Eleftheria terrae: one gene and its partner. The protein of the gene in region 1 binds, or shares a complex with, the protein of each later gene. Links are inferred from orthologs where the notes say so. Each region holds a gene or a part of one and is shown on either strand. Other genes may lie near its edges.

Evidence for each region.
Region 2: the proteins of dsbD (region 1) and N7L95_RS09630 are in contact, whole or in part, in a crystal structure (PDB 1JZD), measured with the Escherichia coli proteins. The link is inferred for Eleftheria terrae from one-to-one orthologs.

The regions. Positions count from the first base shown.
Region 1 is NZ_CP106951.1:3,962,128-3,966,977, forward strand. Bases 46-3,023 are described here. They hold dsbD (protein-disulfide reductase DsbD), read left to right. Parts: upstream 46-518; coding sequence 519-2,528; downstream 2,529-3,023. Other genes in these bases: N7L95_RS17635 (ABC transporter permease), read left to right, coding at 46-167; cutA (divalent-cation tolerance protein CutA), read left to right, coding at 175-513; N7L95_RS17655 (amino acid ABC transporter substrate-binding protein), read right to left, coding at 3,014-3,023. Outside these bases: more of N7L95_RS17635, read left to right, coding at 1-45; more of N7L95_RS17655, read right to left, coding at 3,024-3,925; N7L95_RS17660 (DUF6630 family protein), read left to right, coding at 4,354-4,850. UniProt on the Escherichia coli protein: Required to facilitate the formation of correct disulfide bonds in some periplasmic proteins and for the assembly of the periplasmic c-type cytochromes.
Region 2 is NZ_CP106951.1:2,202,412-2,210,079, reverse strand. The notes cover bases 2,682-5,408. They hold N7L95_RS09630 (DsbC family protein), read left to right. Parts: upstream 2,682-3,550; coding sequence 3,551-4,267; downstream 4,268-5,408. Other genes in these bases: N7L95_RS09620 (M61 family metallopeptidase), read left to right, coding at 5,011-5,408; N7L95_RS09625 (DUF3429 domain-containing protein), read left to right, coding at 4,524-4,979; N7L95_RS09635 (FAD-dependent monooxygenase), read left to right, coding at 2,682-3,530. Outside these bases: N7L95_RS09640 (AsmA family protein), read right to left, coding at 1-2,337; more of N7L95_RS09635, read left to right, coding at 2,421-2,681; more of N7L95_RS09620, read left to right, coding at 5,409-6,750; N7L95_RS09615 (DUF3108 domain-containing protein), read left to right, coding at 6,747-7,668. UniProt on the Escherichia coli protein: Acts as a disulfide isomerase, interacting with incorrectly folded proteins to correct non-native disulfide bonds.

The DNA of each region.
Region 1 (4,850 bases):
CGCTGGCCCGCCTGCTGCCGCTGGCGGCCGCAGTGGAACTGGTGCGACCGCTCGTCATCGGCGAGATGCCGGCCCACTGGCTGCGGCCGCTGGCCCTGATGCTGGGCTACGCGGTGGTGGGCTACTACCTGGCGCTGGTGCTGACGCGGCGTCGATTCTTCAAGTGAGGCAGGCATGAACTCGCCCTGCGCCGATGCCAGCCTGCTGGCCTTCACCACCATCGACAGCGAGGATGCTGCGCGGCACCTGGCCCGCCAGCTCCTGCAAGAGCGCCTGGTGGCTTGCGTGAACGTGGTGCCGGGTGTGCGCTCGCTCTACTGGTGGCAAGGCCAGCTGCAGGAAAGCGCCGAATGGTTGCTGCTGCTGAAGACCACCGGGCAGCGTTGGCCGCAGCTCAAGGCGCGGCTGCCGGAATTGCATCCTTATGAAGTGCCGGAGCTCATCGCCACCGGCATCGCCGATGGCCTGGAACCCTATCTGCGGTGGATGGTCAGAGAAACAGAACAGGAGTGAGTCGGATGACGGGTCGTTGGAGGTATCTTGCCGCGCTGCTGGGTTTGGTGGCCCTGTTGCTCGGTGCCACGGGGCAGGTGCGTGCAGAGGAGGAATTCCTGGAGCCGGACCAGGCCTTCCAGTTTTCCGCGCGTGCGCTCGACGACCGCAGCGTCGAGCTGATCTTCGAGATCGCCGAGGGCTACTACCTCTACCACGAGCAATTCAAGTTCGAAGCGGCACCGGCCGCCACGCTGGCACCGGCGCAGATGCCGGCGGGCAAGGTGAAATACGACGACACCTTCAAGAAGGACGTCGAGACGCACCGGGGCCGCTTGCTGATCAAGCTGCCGGTGGAGCAGGCGAAAGGGCCCTTCCTGCTGAGCGTCACCAGCCAGGGCTGCGCCGACAAGGGGCTGTGCTATCCGCCGATGCAGCACCATGCCGAAGTGCGGTTGCTGGCCTTCGGCGGCGGCGTGAATGCCGTCAGCGTGGTGAGCGACGGGGCGTCGCCACGCGCCGGCGGCAAGGCCGCCCCCGGGGTCGGTGCCCTGTTGGGGGGCATGCTGGGCCGCAGCCCCGCGGCCAGCACGGGCGGTGCCCGCGTTTCGGCGCTGCCGGCATCCGAGGCGCAGCCTGCGGCATCGGCAGCGACGGCACCGGGAACAACGCCGGCGGCCACCGCCGGTGCAGGGGCCGCCGGCGCCCGTCCGGCGGACGAGGCCGGCGCGATCGAGCGCGTCTTGCGCTCGGGCCGCCTCTCCACCGTGGCACTGGCCTTCTTCGTTGCCGGGCTGGGCTTGTCGCTGACGCCCTGCGTGTGGCCGATGCTGCCCATCCTTTCCTCCATCATCGTCGGGCAGGCGGATCGCAAGCGCGGCAGTTCCCGGCGAGGCCGCGGCCTGCTGCTGGCGGCCAGCTACTCGCTCGGCATGGCGCTCGTCTACACCGCCTTCGGCATTGCCGCGGCCTTGGCCGGGGAGGGGCTGGCTGCCCATCTGCAGACGCCGCCGGTGCTGATTGTCTTCGCGGCGTTGCTGGTGCTGCTGTCGCTGTCGATGTTCGGCTTCTATGAGTTGCAGCTGCCCACCGCCTGGCGCGAGCGGCTTTCCAAGGTGTCGGGGCGCCTGCCCGGCGGCAGCATGGGCGGCGTGTTCCTGATGGGGGGCCTGTCGGCCTTGATCGTCAGCCCCTGCGTGGCGGCACCGCTGGCCGGTGCGCTGGTCTACATCAGCCAGACTCGCGACGTGCTGATGGGCGGTCTGGCCCTGTTCATGCTGGCTGCCGGCATGAGCGTGCCCCTGTTGCTGATTGGCGCATCCTCGGGTCGTTGGCTGCCACGGGGGGGCGCCTGGATGGAGCACGTGAAGCATTTCTTCGGCGCGTTGTTGATCGCGGTGGCCTTGTGGATCGTGCAGCCGGTGCTGCCGGGCTGGGCGGCCATGGTGTCGTGGGGCAGCTTCCTGTTGATCGGCGCGGTCTACCTGCGGGTGTTCGATCCGCTGCACGGCGGCGCACGTGGCACCGACAAGCTGCTGAAAGGCCTGGGCGTGGTGCTGGCGGTCCTGGGGGCCATGCAGCTCGTCGGCGCGGCCTCGGGCGGGCGCGATCCGCTGCAGCCGCTGGGCCATCTGGCGGCACGGGTGCCGTCGGCAGGCGCCGCCACGGCCGCCTCGGCCGGCCCGGTCTTTGGCAAGGTCAGCAGCGTGGCAGAGCTGGACCAGGCGCTGGCCAGCGCAGGGCGGCCGGTCATGCTCGACTTCTATGCTGACTGGTGCGTTTCCTGCAAGGAGATGGAGCGCTTCACCTTCACCGACCCGCGGGTGCGGGACAAGCTGGCAGGTGCGCTGCTGCTCAAGGCGGACGTCACCGCCAACAATGAGGCCGATCGCGCCTTGCTGAAGCGCTTCGGGCTGTTCGGGCCGCCCGGCACGCTTTTCTTCGATGCGCAAGGCCGCGAGCTGCGCGAGGCACGGGTGATCGGCTTCCAGTCGGCAGACCGCTTTGTCGAAACGCTGGCCGCTGCCGGGCTCTGATCGAGGCACGAGGACGGAACACGGGCCCGTCGGACGCTATTTCTATTTTTTGGGACGAAGCACTAGCGCGAGATAAAGAACATATGCTATAGTCTCATCTCTGTCGCGGGGTGGAGCAGTCTGGTAGCTCGTTGGGCTCATAACCCAAAGGTCGTAGGTTCAAATCCTGCCCCCGCAACCAAATACAGCGGCACTGGCCGCAGTGAAAAAGCCAACCGAAAGGTTGGCTTTTTTGCTTCTGGGCCATGGCATCGTGGTGCATCGGCCAGGAAACACCGCGTGTGCCGCGGCATGACGAGATCATGAGCGGCGAACATGGATCGGCTGTGGCTGTGGCTGTGGCTGCGACGGCAGGCCAGCGGCCGTGCCGTCACGCCCGGCAGCACAGGCCCTGGCGGCCAGACGGCAAAAAGGCCGCAGTTGCGGCCAGACGGCAAAAAGGCCGCAGCTGCGGCCTTTGGCAGAACCAGCGCAAGGCGCTGCGCTCAGATCGAGTAACCCAGCAGCATCGCCACGCCGGCTTCCTTGTTCGGCCGCATGAAGCTGTCGCGGGTCAGGCGGTTCATCGGAATGTTCAGCTCGTCGGTGGTGAACCACTTCTTGTAGAGCTTCTGGATGTCGCCGCTTGCATAGAGCCGTGCCAGGGTGCGGTCGACCAGCTCGCCGAGCTTGGCGTCGCCCTTGCGCATCATGATGCCGTAGGGTTCGACGGACAGCGTGATGCTGCTCAGCCCCAGCGCGTCGAGTGCCTTGTCGCCGGAGGCCAGGGCCAGCAGCAGCGCATCGTCCTGCGGGAAGGCGCGGGCCTTGCCCTGGCGCAGGGCCTGGAAGGCTTCCCGGTTGCTGGCGTACTGCTGCAGCTGCATGCGCGCCTCGCCGGAGCCTTGCAGCTGGTTGAACAGCTTCTCGGAGGTCGTGCCCTTGCTCACGGCCACCGGCAGGCCGTCGAAGTCCTTCACCGTCTCGATCTTCGTGCCCTTGGGCACCAGCACCCGCATGCCCGCCACGAAGATGGTGTAGCTGAAGTCGGCTTGCGCCTGGCGTGCCTTGGTGTTGGTGGAAGAGCCGCACTCCAGGTCGATCTCGCCGGACTGCAGTCGTGGCAGCCGCTCTGCGGTGGTGACCGGCACGAAGTTCACCTTCAGGTCGGGCAGCTTCAGTTCGCGCTTGATCTCTTCCACCGCAGCGAGGCACAGCTCCACGGAATAGCCGGTGTGCTGCTTGGACGCGTCGAGGTAGGAGAACGGCCGGTCGACATCGCTCACGCCCAGCGAAATGCTGCGGCGATCGCGGATGCGCGACAAGGTGTCGGTGCTGGCCTGCGCCTGGGCGCTGCAGACGGCCAGGACGGTGAGCATCGCGCCAGCCAGCTGGCGCCCCCAGGTAGAAGCTTTCATGCGCTGTTCTTTCTTCGAGTTGCGTGCGGCAGGGCCGCCCTCATGAGGCGGCCTGCCGGGTCAGGAAAGGGCGGCATCATAGGCGTCGCGGCAGAATATTCAGAGCGTTGATAAAAGTTTTACTAGTGAAACGTTCGCCATCCCTTCGTTTGAGGGGGTAGATCGATGGCCGGCCAAGGAGGCTTTGGAGATTTATTCCAGCGAGACAGGCCAGGGTGCTGAGGCCCATGGGCCGTAGCTGGCGTGCCGTGGGCGCGATCGATCGCCGGCCCAGCGGCGGGGATCGGAAGAAGCGCCCCTGGGGGAGCGCTTCGACGGCCTGCGCAGCGGCGGCAACGCGCACACCGGCCGCATTGCTGGGATCATCGAAGGCCAACATGCCGCAATGGCACGCCATGCGCGTGCGCCACTCACCGGGAAAGACAAGCTTGGAAGAAGAACTGCTGGAACTGATCTATCGCCTCGGCGCTGGCCGCCTGCCGCCGGATCGGGCGCGTGTGATGGCGGAGGAGGTGCTGGCTGCCCGAGCGCGGCCCGACGCCTACCGGCGCAAGCACACCGACCTGCGCTGGAGCGACAGTGCCGCGACGCCGTTGTGGCAATGGGTGCTGTGCGAGCACCTCGCTGAAGACGTGCTGCTGCAGGGCGACCAGCTCGACCAGCTCTACGAGCAGGTAATCGATCGCCTGCCGGACGGGGGCCTGGGTGTCGACCTCACGCCAGAGGACGTGGGCGGCTATGCCGACACGCTGCAGGCCCTTGATGCAGTGCAGGCGCAGCTCGCCGGCCTGGGCCTTGTGCTGCTCGACTTCGGCCCGGTGGTGTCGTCCACCGCGTGGCAGCTGGTGCTGGTGGACCTGGCAGACCTGCCCCGGCTGCTGGCCTTGTGCAGCGAGCTGGGCATCGCGGCAGCGCCGGCTGAGCA
Region 2 (7,668 bases), 1.8 Mb from region 1 along the record:
CTCCAGGCCCAGCTTGTCCCTGAGCTTGTCCTCCAGCTTGTTCTTCACTGCGGCTTCCGCGGCCGCGGCGGCCACCGCCGACCACTGCACCTGCCACGCCGGTGCCTGCAGCGGGCCGCTGAGGGCCACCGGCACGGTCAGGCCGCGCAGCGCCGCCAGATCGTCGCCGCCCTGACCCTTGCTGGTGTTGGCGACGCTGGCGCGCAGCAGGTAGTCGATGCTGCTGCGGCCGATGTCGATCGCGCCCTCGCCGCCCAGGCGCAGGAAGGGGCTCTTGACGTCCAGGTCGCGGTTGCGCGCCACGCCTTCGGCCACCTGGAAGCTGGCGCTCAGTTCGGAGAAGTCGGTCTTCTCGGTCTGGCGGGCCTGCTGTTGGCGGTCCTGGCGGGCGCCAAGGGCCGCCTTGGCCTCGCGCAGCGTGCGGGCCAGGTTGATGCCCTTGATGGCGCCGTCACGCAGCTGCACCGCCGCCTGGCCGGCCAGGCGCGACTTCATCTCGTTGACGCTCTTGCCGGCGGCCTCCAGGTCCAGCGTGATGCGGCCGCGGCCTTCCATCAGGTCCTTGCGGGCGACGTCGCGCAAGGCGGCATCGATGTCGATGTTCTCGCCGCTGCCCTTGAGCATCACCCGCTGCGCCCGTGCATCGGCAAATGCGCTGGCGGCGATGCTGCCGCCCCAGATGCGCCCGGCCAGCGTGCTGACGCGCAACATGCCGCCTTCGAGCGTGGCCTCGATGCGGGCGTCCTTCAACTCGTAGGGCCGCCACACCAGGCTGCCCGCCTTGAGCGACAGGCTGCCCTGCAGCTGGCGCAGCGGCGACAGGTCCACTGGCGTATCGGCCACAGCGGCCGGCGCCTTGGGGGCCGGCTGCGCGGCGGGGGCCGGCGCCGGCTCGGGCAGCAGGGTGTTGAGGTCGAGGCTGGTGAAGTCGCCGCTGGCCTTCAGCGTCGGCACGGTGCCGGCGAAGAGGGCCTGGCCTTCGGTGTGGAAGCGGTTGTCGTTCAAAGCGCCGGCCAGTCGCCATTGCGCCGACTGCGTCGAGCCGGCCAGGCGGCCCTCCAGCGTGACCGCCAGGGGCTTGAGCGACGGGTCCTGCAGCCGTGCCTGCACCTTCAGCGCTTCAAGCGCAAGCGCCGCCTTGGCCGGCTGGATGCCCACTTCGGCGTGCACCGTGCCGGAGAGCTGCCGGCTGCCGCTGCTGGCCAGCGTGGCTTCGAAGCCCGGCAGGCGCAGCTCATCGAAGTTGCCGCTCGGGGCGGCCGAGCGGAAGCTGGCCTTCCAAGGCTGGGCGCCGCCCAGCGCCAGCTCGCCCGACAATGCGCTGCCGCTGAGCGACTGGCCCTGCACCTGCAGCCGCGGCCATTGCAGGCTGGCGTCGATGGGCTGCTTGTCGCGCACCGCCTTGAGCTTGAGGGCCAGCTGCTCGATGGTCAGCACCTTGGCCTGGGGCTCGTAGCCGAAGCGCGCCAGCGTGAGCGTGGCGGGTTCCAGCCGCAGCCCGCCCAGCAGCGCGCGGCTCTCCAGCTGCAGGTTTTCGGCGCGCACGGCGCCTTGCTGGCCCTGGTAGGACAGGGTGCCGCTCAGGCGGGTGTCGAGGTCGCGCACGCCGAACGCATGCCCTTGCCAGTTCAACTCGGTGCCGCGCAGGTCGATGGATCCGGTGGCCAGGTCCAGCCACAGGCGGGTGTCGAGCTTCAGCCGTCCCTCCACCGCGGGCTCCTGCAGGCCCAGCTGGGCGTCGAGCTGCAGCGGCGATTCGGTGCGGTCGGCCAGGCGGCCGAGCGAAAGCGAGTGCAGGCCCACTTCGCCGCGCAGCTTGGCCGGCACGTCGCCGATGCGCAGGCGCACATCGTCGAGCTGGACCGACTTGATGTCGAACTGCGGCGGTGGGCGGTCGCGCGGCTCATCGGGCGAGTCGGGTTGCTCCGGGCGCAACAGGTCGTCGATATTGCGCCGGCCCTCGGCATCGCGGGTGTAGCTCAGGCGCAGGCCGCGTGCCGCGATGCGCTCGACCACCAGCTGCTGGCGCAGCAGCGGCAGCACCTCCACCGCCAGTGCCGCCTCCTCCACCCGCAGGAATTCGTCGGCCCGGCGGTGCTCGCTCAGGGAGACCTGGCGCAGCGTGACTTCCAGGCGCGGAAAGACGCTCAGCGCCACCGGGCCGTCAATGGCCAGCGTGCGCTGCTTGTGTTCGCGCACCCATTCGACGAGGGTGCCCTTGTACCGGTTCGCGTCGAAGGTCGCCACCAGCCAGGCCGCCACCGCCAGCAGCACCAGCAGCAGCGCACCGAGGGCCAGCAGGGCCCGTTTGATCCACGTTCTTTGTTTTCCTTGCATGCGGCTTATTGTGCCGAGAGCCGGGTGCAAGGCGCCACGCGCTCCGTCGGCAGACAGCGACCGCCCGCCTACAATGCCTCGCAATGAACGCATATGACGTTTCGATACAGGGCAGCGGCATCGTCGGCAAGACGCTGGCGCTCAGCCTTGCCCGGCTCGGGCTGCATGTGGCGCTGAGCCGTCCGTCGGCACCGCCGGCCGAGCCGGACGTGCGGGCCTACGCGCTGAGTGCGAAGTCGGTCGCGTTGCTGCGGGCGCTCAAGGTCTGGGACGGGCTGCCGGCCCATGCCGCCACGCCGGTCTACGAGATGCGCGTCGCGGGCGATGCGTCGCCGGGCGGGCTGCTCGAGTTCACCGCCTGGGAGCAGGGTGTCGGTGAGCTGGCCTGGATTGCCGATGCGGCGGCGCTGGAGGCCGCGCTGTCGCAGGCGGTCCGCTTCCAGGCCCATGTCACCGAGGTCGAGGCCGCGCCGCGCGCCGCCTTGACCGCCATCTGCGAAGGCAAGGCCTCGGCCGAGCGCGAGGCGCGCGGCGTGCAGTGGCAGCGCCATGGCTATGGCCAGACCGCGATTGCTGCCCGCCTGGTCTCGGACCAACCGCACCGCGGCGTCGCGAGGCAGTGGTTCCGCTCGCCCGACATCCTCGCCTTGCTGCCCTTCGGCCTGCCGGAGCCGGAGCGCAGCTACGGCCTGGTGTGGTCGCTGCCGGAGCAGCGCGCCGCGGACCTCATGGCCCTCGACGACGATGCCTTCACCGAGGCACTGCAGGCGGCCTGCGGCGACGGCGCCGGCCGGCTGCGCCTGCAGTCGCCGCGGGCGGCCTGGCCCCTGGCGCTGGCACAGGCCGATCGCTGGAGCGGCCCGGGCTGGGTGCTGCTGGGCGATGCGGCGCATGTGGTGCACCCGCTCGCCGGGCAGGGCCTCAACCTGGGTCTGGCCGATGTCGAAGTGCTGACGCGCGTGCTGCGCGAGCGCGAGTCCTGGCGCTCCTGTGGCGACGAGAAGCTGCTGCGGCGCTACGAGCGTGCGCGCACCGTGCCGACCTGGGCGATGGGCCGTGTCACCGACGGCTTGTTGCACCTCTTCGCCGCGGAGGCGGCACCATGGCGGGAACTCCGCAACCGCGGCCTGACTCTAGTCAATCACCTCACCCCCCTGAAGCGCTGGCTGACCGGCCGCGCGCTCGACTCCTGACGAAAGCTCCAGCAATGCCCATGACGCTGCGCCGTGCGGTCGCCACCGCCTCCCTGCTTCTTCTTGCGACCACTGCCATTGCGCAGGAGGCCACCATCCGCAAGAACCTGGCCGAGCGCCTGCCCAACCTGCCGAAGATCGACGAAGTCAGCAAGACCGCGGTCAACGGGCTGTACGAGGTGCGGCTCGGCAACGAGGTGGTCTACACCGACGCCGAGGGCAACTACCTGATCCAGGGCGAGATCGTCGACACCCGCGCGAAGAAGAACCTGACCCAGGAGCGCGTCAACAAGCTCACCGCGATCGACTTCGCCAGCCTGCCGCTGCAGGACGCCATCGTCTGGAAGAACGGCTCCGGCAAGCGCAAGATCGCCGTCTTCGCGGACCCCAACTGCGGCTACTGCAAACGCTTCGAGCGGGACCTGCAGAACGTCAAGGACGTCACCGTCTACACCTTCCTGTTCCCCATCCTCGCGCCCGACTCCACCACCAAGTCCAACGCGATCTGGTGTGCCAAGGACCGCACCAAGGCCTGGCAGGACTGGATGATCCGCGGCGTTGCGCCGGCCGCCGCGCCGGCTGGCTGCAACACGCCGGTGGCGCGCAACACCGAGCTGGGCCGCAAGCACCGTGTCAACGGCACGCCGGCGCTGGTGTTCGAGGACGGCACCCGTGTGCCCGGCGCGATGAGCACCGAGCAGATCGAGGCCCAGCTGGCCCAGGTCGCCAATCCCTGATCCCGAGGTCCTGCCGGCACGACCGCGCCCTGGGGCGCGGTTTTGTTTTGTGCTCCTGCCTGGCTCCCGCAGCCCATCGCCGGCATCGCTGACCCATGGGCTGGCCGGCGGCTTCGGCCCCTCGGCTGCCCGACCGGCGGCCACGGCCAGGCAGCCGGGCGTCGCGCCGGCGCGTCGCCGCCATCGCGGCGTCGGTGGCAGGGCCCAAGCGCAGCGGCGACAATCGGCTCCACCTTGTCATCCATGGAGAAGCGCATTGAGTGGTGCAGCGAACCGGGCGGCCGCCCCGCAGGGGCCCAACCCCGTCGCCCTGAAGCTGGGCTACGCCGGCCTGCTTCCGTTTGTGCTGGGGGCCGCGCTGGTGTGGCTGGTGCACCGGCAGGTGGTGCCACATGTCGCGGGACCGCTGGCGGTCTATGCCGGCATGGTGCTGGCCAGCCTGGGCGGCGTGCACTGGGGCCTGGGCATGCGCCAGGCGGTGCCTTCGCCCGCCTTGTATGCCTGGGGCGTGGTGCCGGCGCTGGTGGGCTGGGTGGCAGTGGTCATGCCGCCCCATGCCGGGCTGGTGGTGCTGGGTGTCATGCTGGTCGCCTGCTACGCGGTGGACCGCCGCGTCTATCCGCGCCATGGCGCGGCTTCCTGGCTTGTGCTGCGTTTTCGCCAGACGGCGGTCGGCAGCCTGAGCTGTTTCCTGGCTGCCGCGGGCACTTGAGCCCGCGGGTCGTGAAGCGAGTGCCAAGACGATGATCGCCTACCGCATCGAACCCCTGGACCTGAACGCGCACCTGTTCCGCGTCAGCCTGCGCATCGAGCAACCGGCTGCCGAGCAGCGCGTGTCGCTGCCGGTGTGGATTCCCGGCAGCTACCTGGTGCGGGAGTTCGGCCGCCACCTGCAGCAGCTGAGCGCCCGCCAGGGCCGCCAGGAGCTGGTGCCCGAGCAGCTCGACAAGACCAGCTGGCTGCTGCGCTGCCAAGGCCGCGCGGCGCTCGACATCAGCTACCAGGTCTACGCCTTCGACACCTCGGTGCGGGCGGCCTTCCTCGACGCGAGCCGCGGCTTCTTCAACGGCACCAGCGTCTTCCTGAGAGTGGAGGGCCGCGAGCAAGAGCCCCAGCGCGTCGAGATCCGCGGCCTGCCGCGTGGCTGGCAAGTGGCCACCGCGCTGCCGGCACTGCAGGTGGACGGCCGCGGCCAGGGCAGCTACGAGGCGGCCGACTACGACGAGCTGGTCGACCACCCGGTGGAACTGGGCAGCTTCTGGCGGGGTGAATTCAAGGCCGGCGGCGTGCCGCACGAGTTCGTGGTCGCGGGGGCGCTGCCCGGTTTTGACGGCAGCCGGCTGCTGCAGGACGCGCGCCGCATCTGCGAAGCGCAGATCGCCTTCTGGCATGGCCGCAAGCGCCCGCCGTTCAAGCGCTACGTCTTCCTGCTCAACGCGGTGGACGACAGCTATGGCGGCCTGGAGCACCGCGCCAGTACCGCGCTGATCTGCGGGCGGCGCGACCTGCCGCGGCTGGGCGACAGCAGCCAGAGCGAAGGCTATGTGACCCTGCTGGGCCTGATCAGCCACGAGTACTTCCACACCTGGAACGTCAAGCGCCTGCGGCCCGCCGAGTTCGCGCGCTACGACTACACGCGCGAGAACTACACCGAGCTGCTGTGGTTCTTCGAAGGCTTCACCTCCTACTACGACGACCTGTTCCTGGTGCGCGCCGGGCTGATCGACGAGGCGCGCTACCTGAAGTTGCTGGCCAAGACGGTGAGCGGCGTGCTCGCCACGCCCGGGCGCGAGGTGCAGAGCGTCGCGCAGGCCAGCTTCGACGCCTGGGTGAAGTACTACCGGCAGGACGAGAACAGCGTCAATGCCACCGTCAGCTACTACACCAAGGGCTCGCTGGTGGCGCTCGCGCTGGACCTGAGCCTGCGCAGCGAAGGCCGCGGCTCGCTCGACCAGGTGATGGCCGAGCTGTGGCAGCGCTCGGCCGGGGGGCCGGTGTCGGAAGCCGACATCGCCGCAGCGCTGAAGCAGGTGGCGGGCCGCTCGTATGCCCGCGAGCTGTCGCGCTGGGTGCATGGCACGCAGGACCTGCCGCTGGAGCCGCTGCTGAAGGCGGTGGCCGTCGGCTGGAGCCTGCAGCCGGCGCCGCTGGCGCAACGCCTGGGCCTGCGGTCGGCCGATACGGCGGGTGGCGTGCAGGTCAAGGCGGTGATGCGGGGCGGTGCGGCCGAGCAGGCCGGACTGGCGGCGGGCGACGAAGTGCTCGGCGTGGGCGACTGGCGCCTGCGCAAGCTCGATGACCTGCCGCTGCTGGCGCGCGAAGGCCAGCCCATGGAGCTGCTGGTGGCCCGCGACCAGCGCCTGTTGCGCCTGCGCCTGCAGCTGCCTGAGGCACGGCAGACCGGTCCGGTGGTGCTGGCGCCGGCATCCTCGGCCGGGGCCGACGCACAGGCCTTGCGAGAGGCATGGCTGAAGGGCCGTTGAGCCCCCCGGCCTCGGCGCCGCTGCGGCGGGCCCGCCGCCGCTGGGGCCTGTTGCCCTTGGTGCTGGTGGTGGCCTTGCTGCACCTGTGGCTCACCCGCGAGCTGGCGCAACGCCTGCCGGCGCCGGGCCAGTCGAACGGGCCGGATCGCTTGCAGGCGATGTACACCCGCCAGTTGACGCCCACTGCCCCGCCACCCCCGCCCGCGGCACCCGCGGCGCTACCGCCGGCCCCGCGGCCACCGGCCGCTGTCAAGACGCCGGCGGCTGCCCCGGCGGCCGTGGCCAGCGCCGCGGACGCTGAACCCGCCGACAGGCCGGAACCGCCGGCCAGCGAAGCCGAACCGGTGCCGACCGAGCCGGCCGCCAGCGACGGCACAGCGGTGGCGCAGGCGCCGCCCGCTGCGTCACAGCCGGAGGCCTCGGCCTCCATGGCCGAGGAGGCTGCCAGCGAGCCGGCCGCCGTGCCCGCGGTCGCCGATGCGGCCAGTGCCAGCGGCCCGGCCTTCGAATGGCCGCCCTCCACCCGCATGAGCTACAAGCTGTTCGGCTATTACCGGGGTGACGTGCATGGCAGCGCCCAGGTCGAATGGGTCAAGCAGGACGAGCACTACCAGGTGCATGTGGAGGTGATGATCGGCCCCAGCTTCGCGCCCTTGATGAGCCGGCGCATGAGCAGCGACGGCCTCATCACACCGGACGGCCTGGCGCCGATGCGCTACGACGAGGTGACCCGCTTCGGCTTCAGCCGGCGGCAGACCCAGGTGCGCTTCGACGGCGACACCGTCACCTTGCACAATGGCCGGCAGTTTCCGGCCTTGCCCGGGGTGCAGGACAGCGCCAGCCAGTTCGTGCAGCTGACCCAGCGCTTCATGCGCCAGCCGGGGCTGCTGCGGCAGGGCCAGGTGCTGGAGGTGCCGC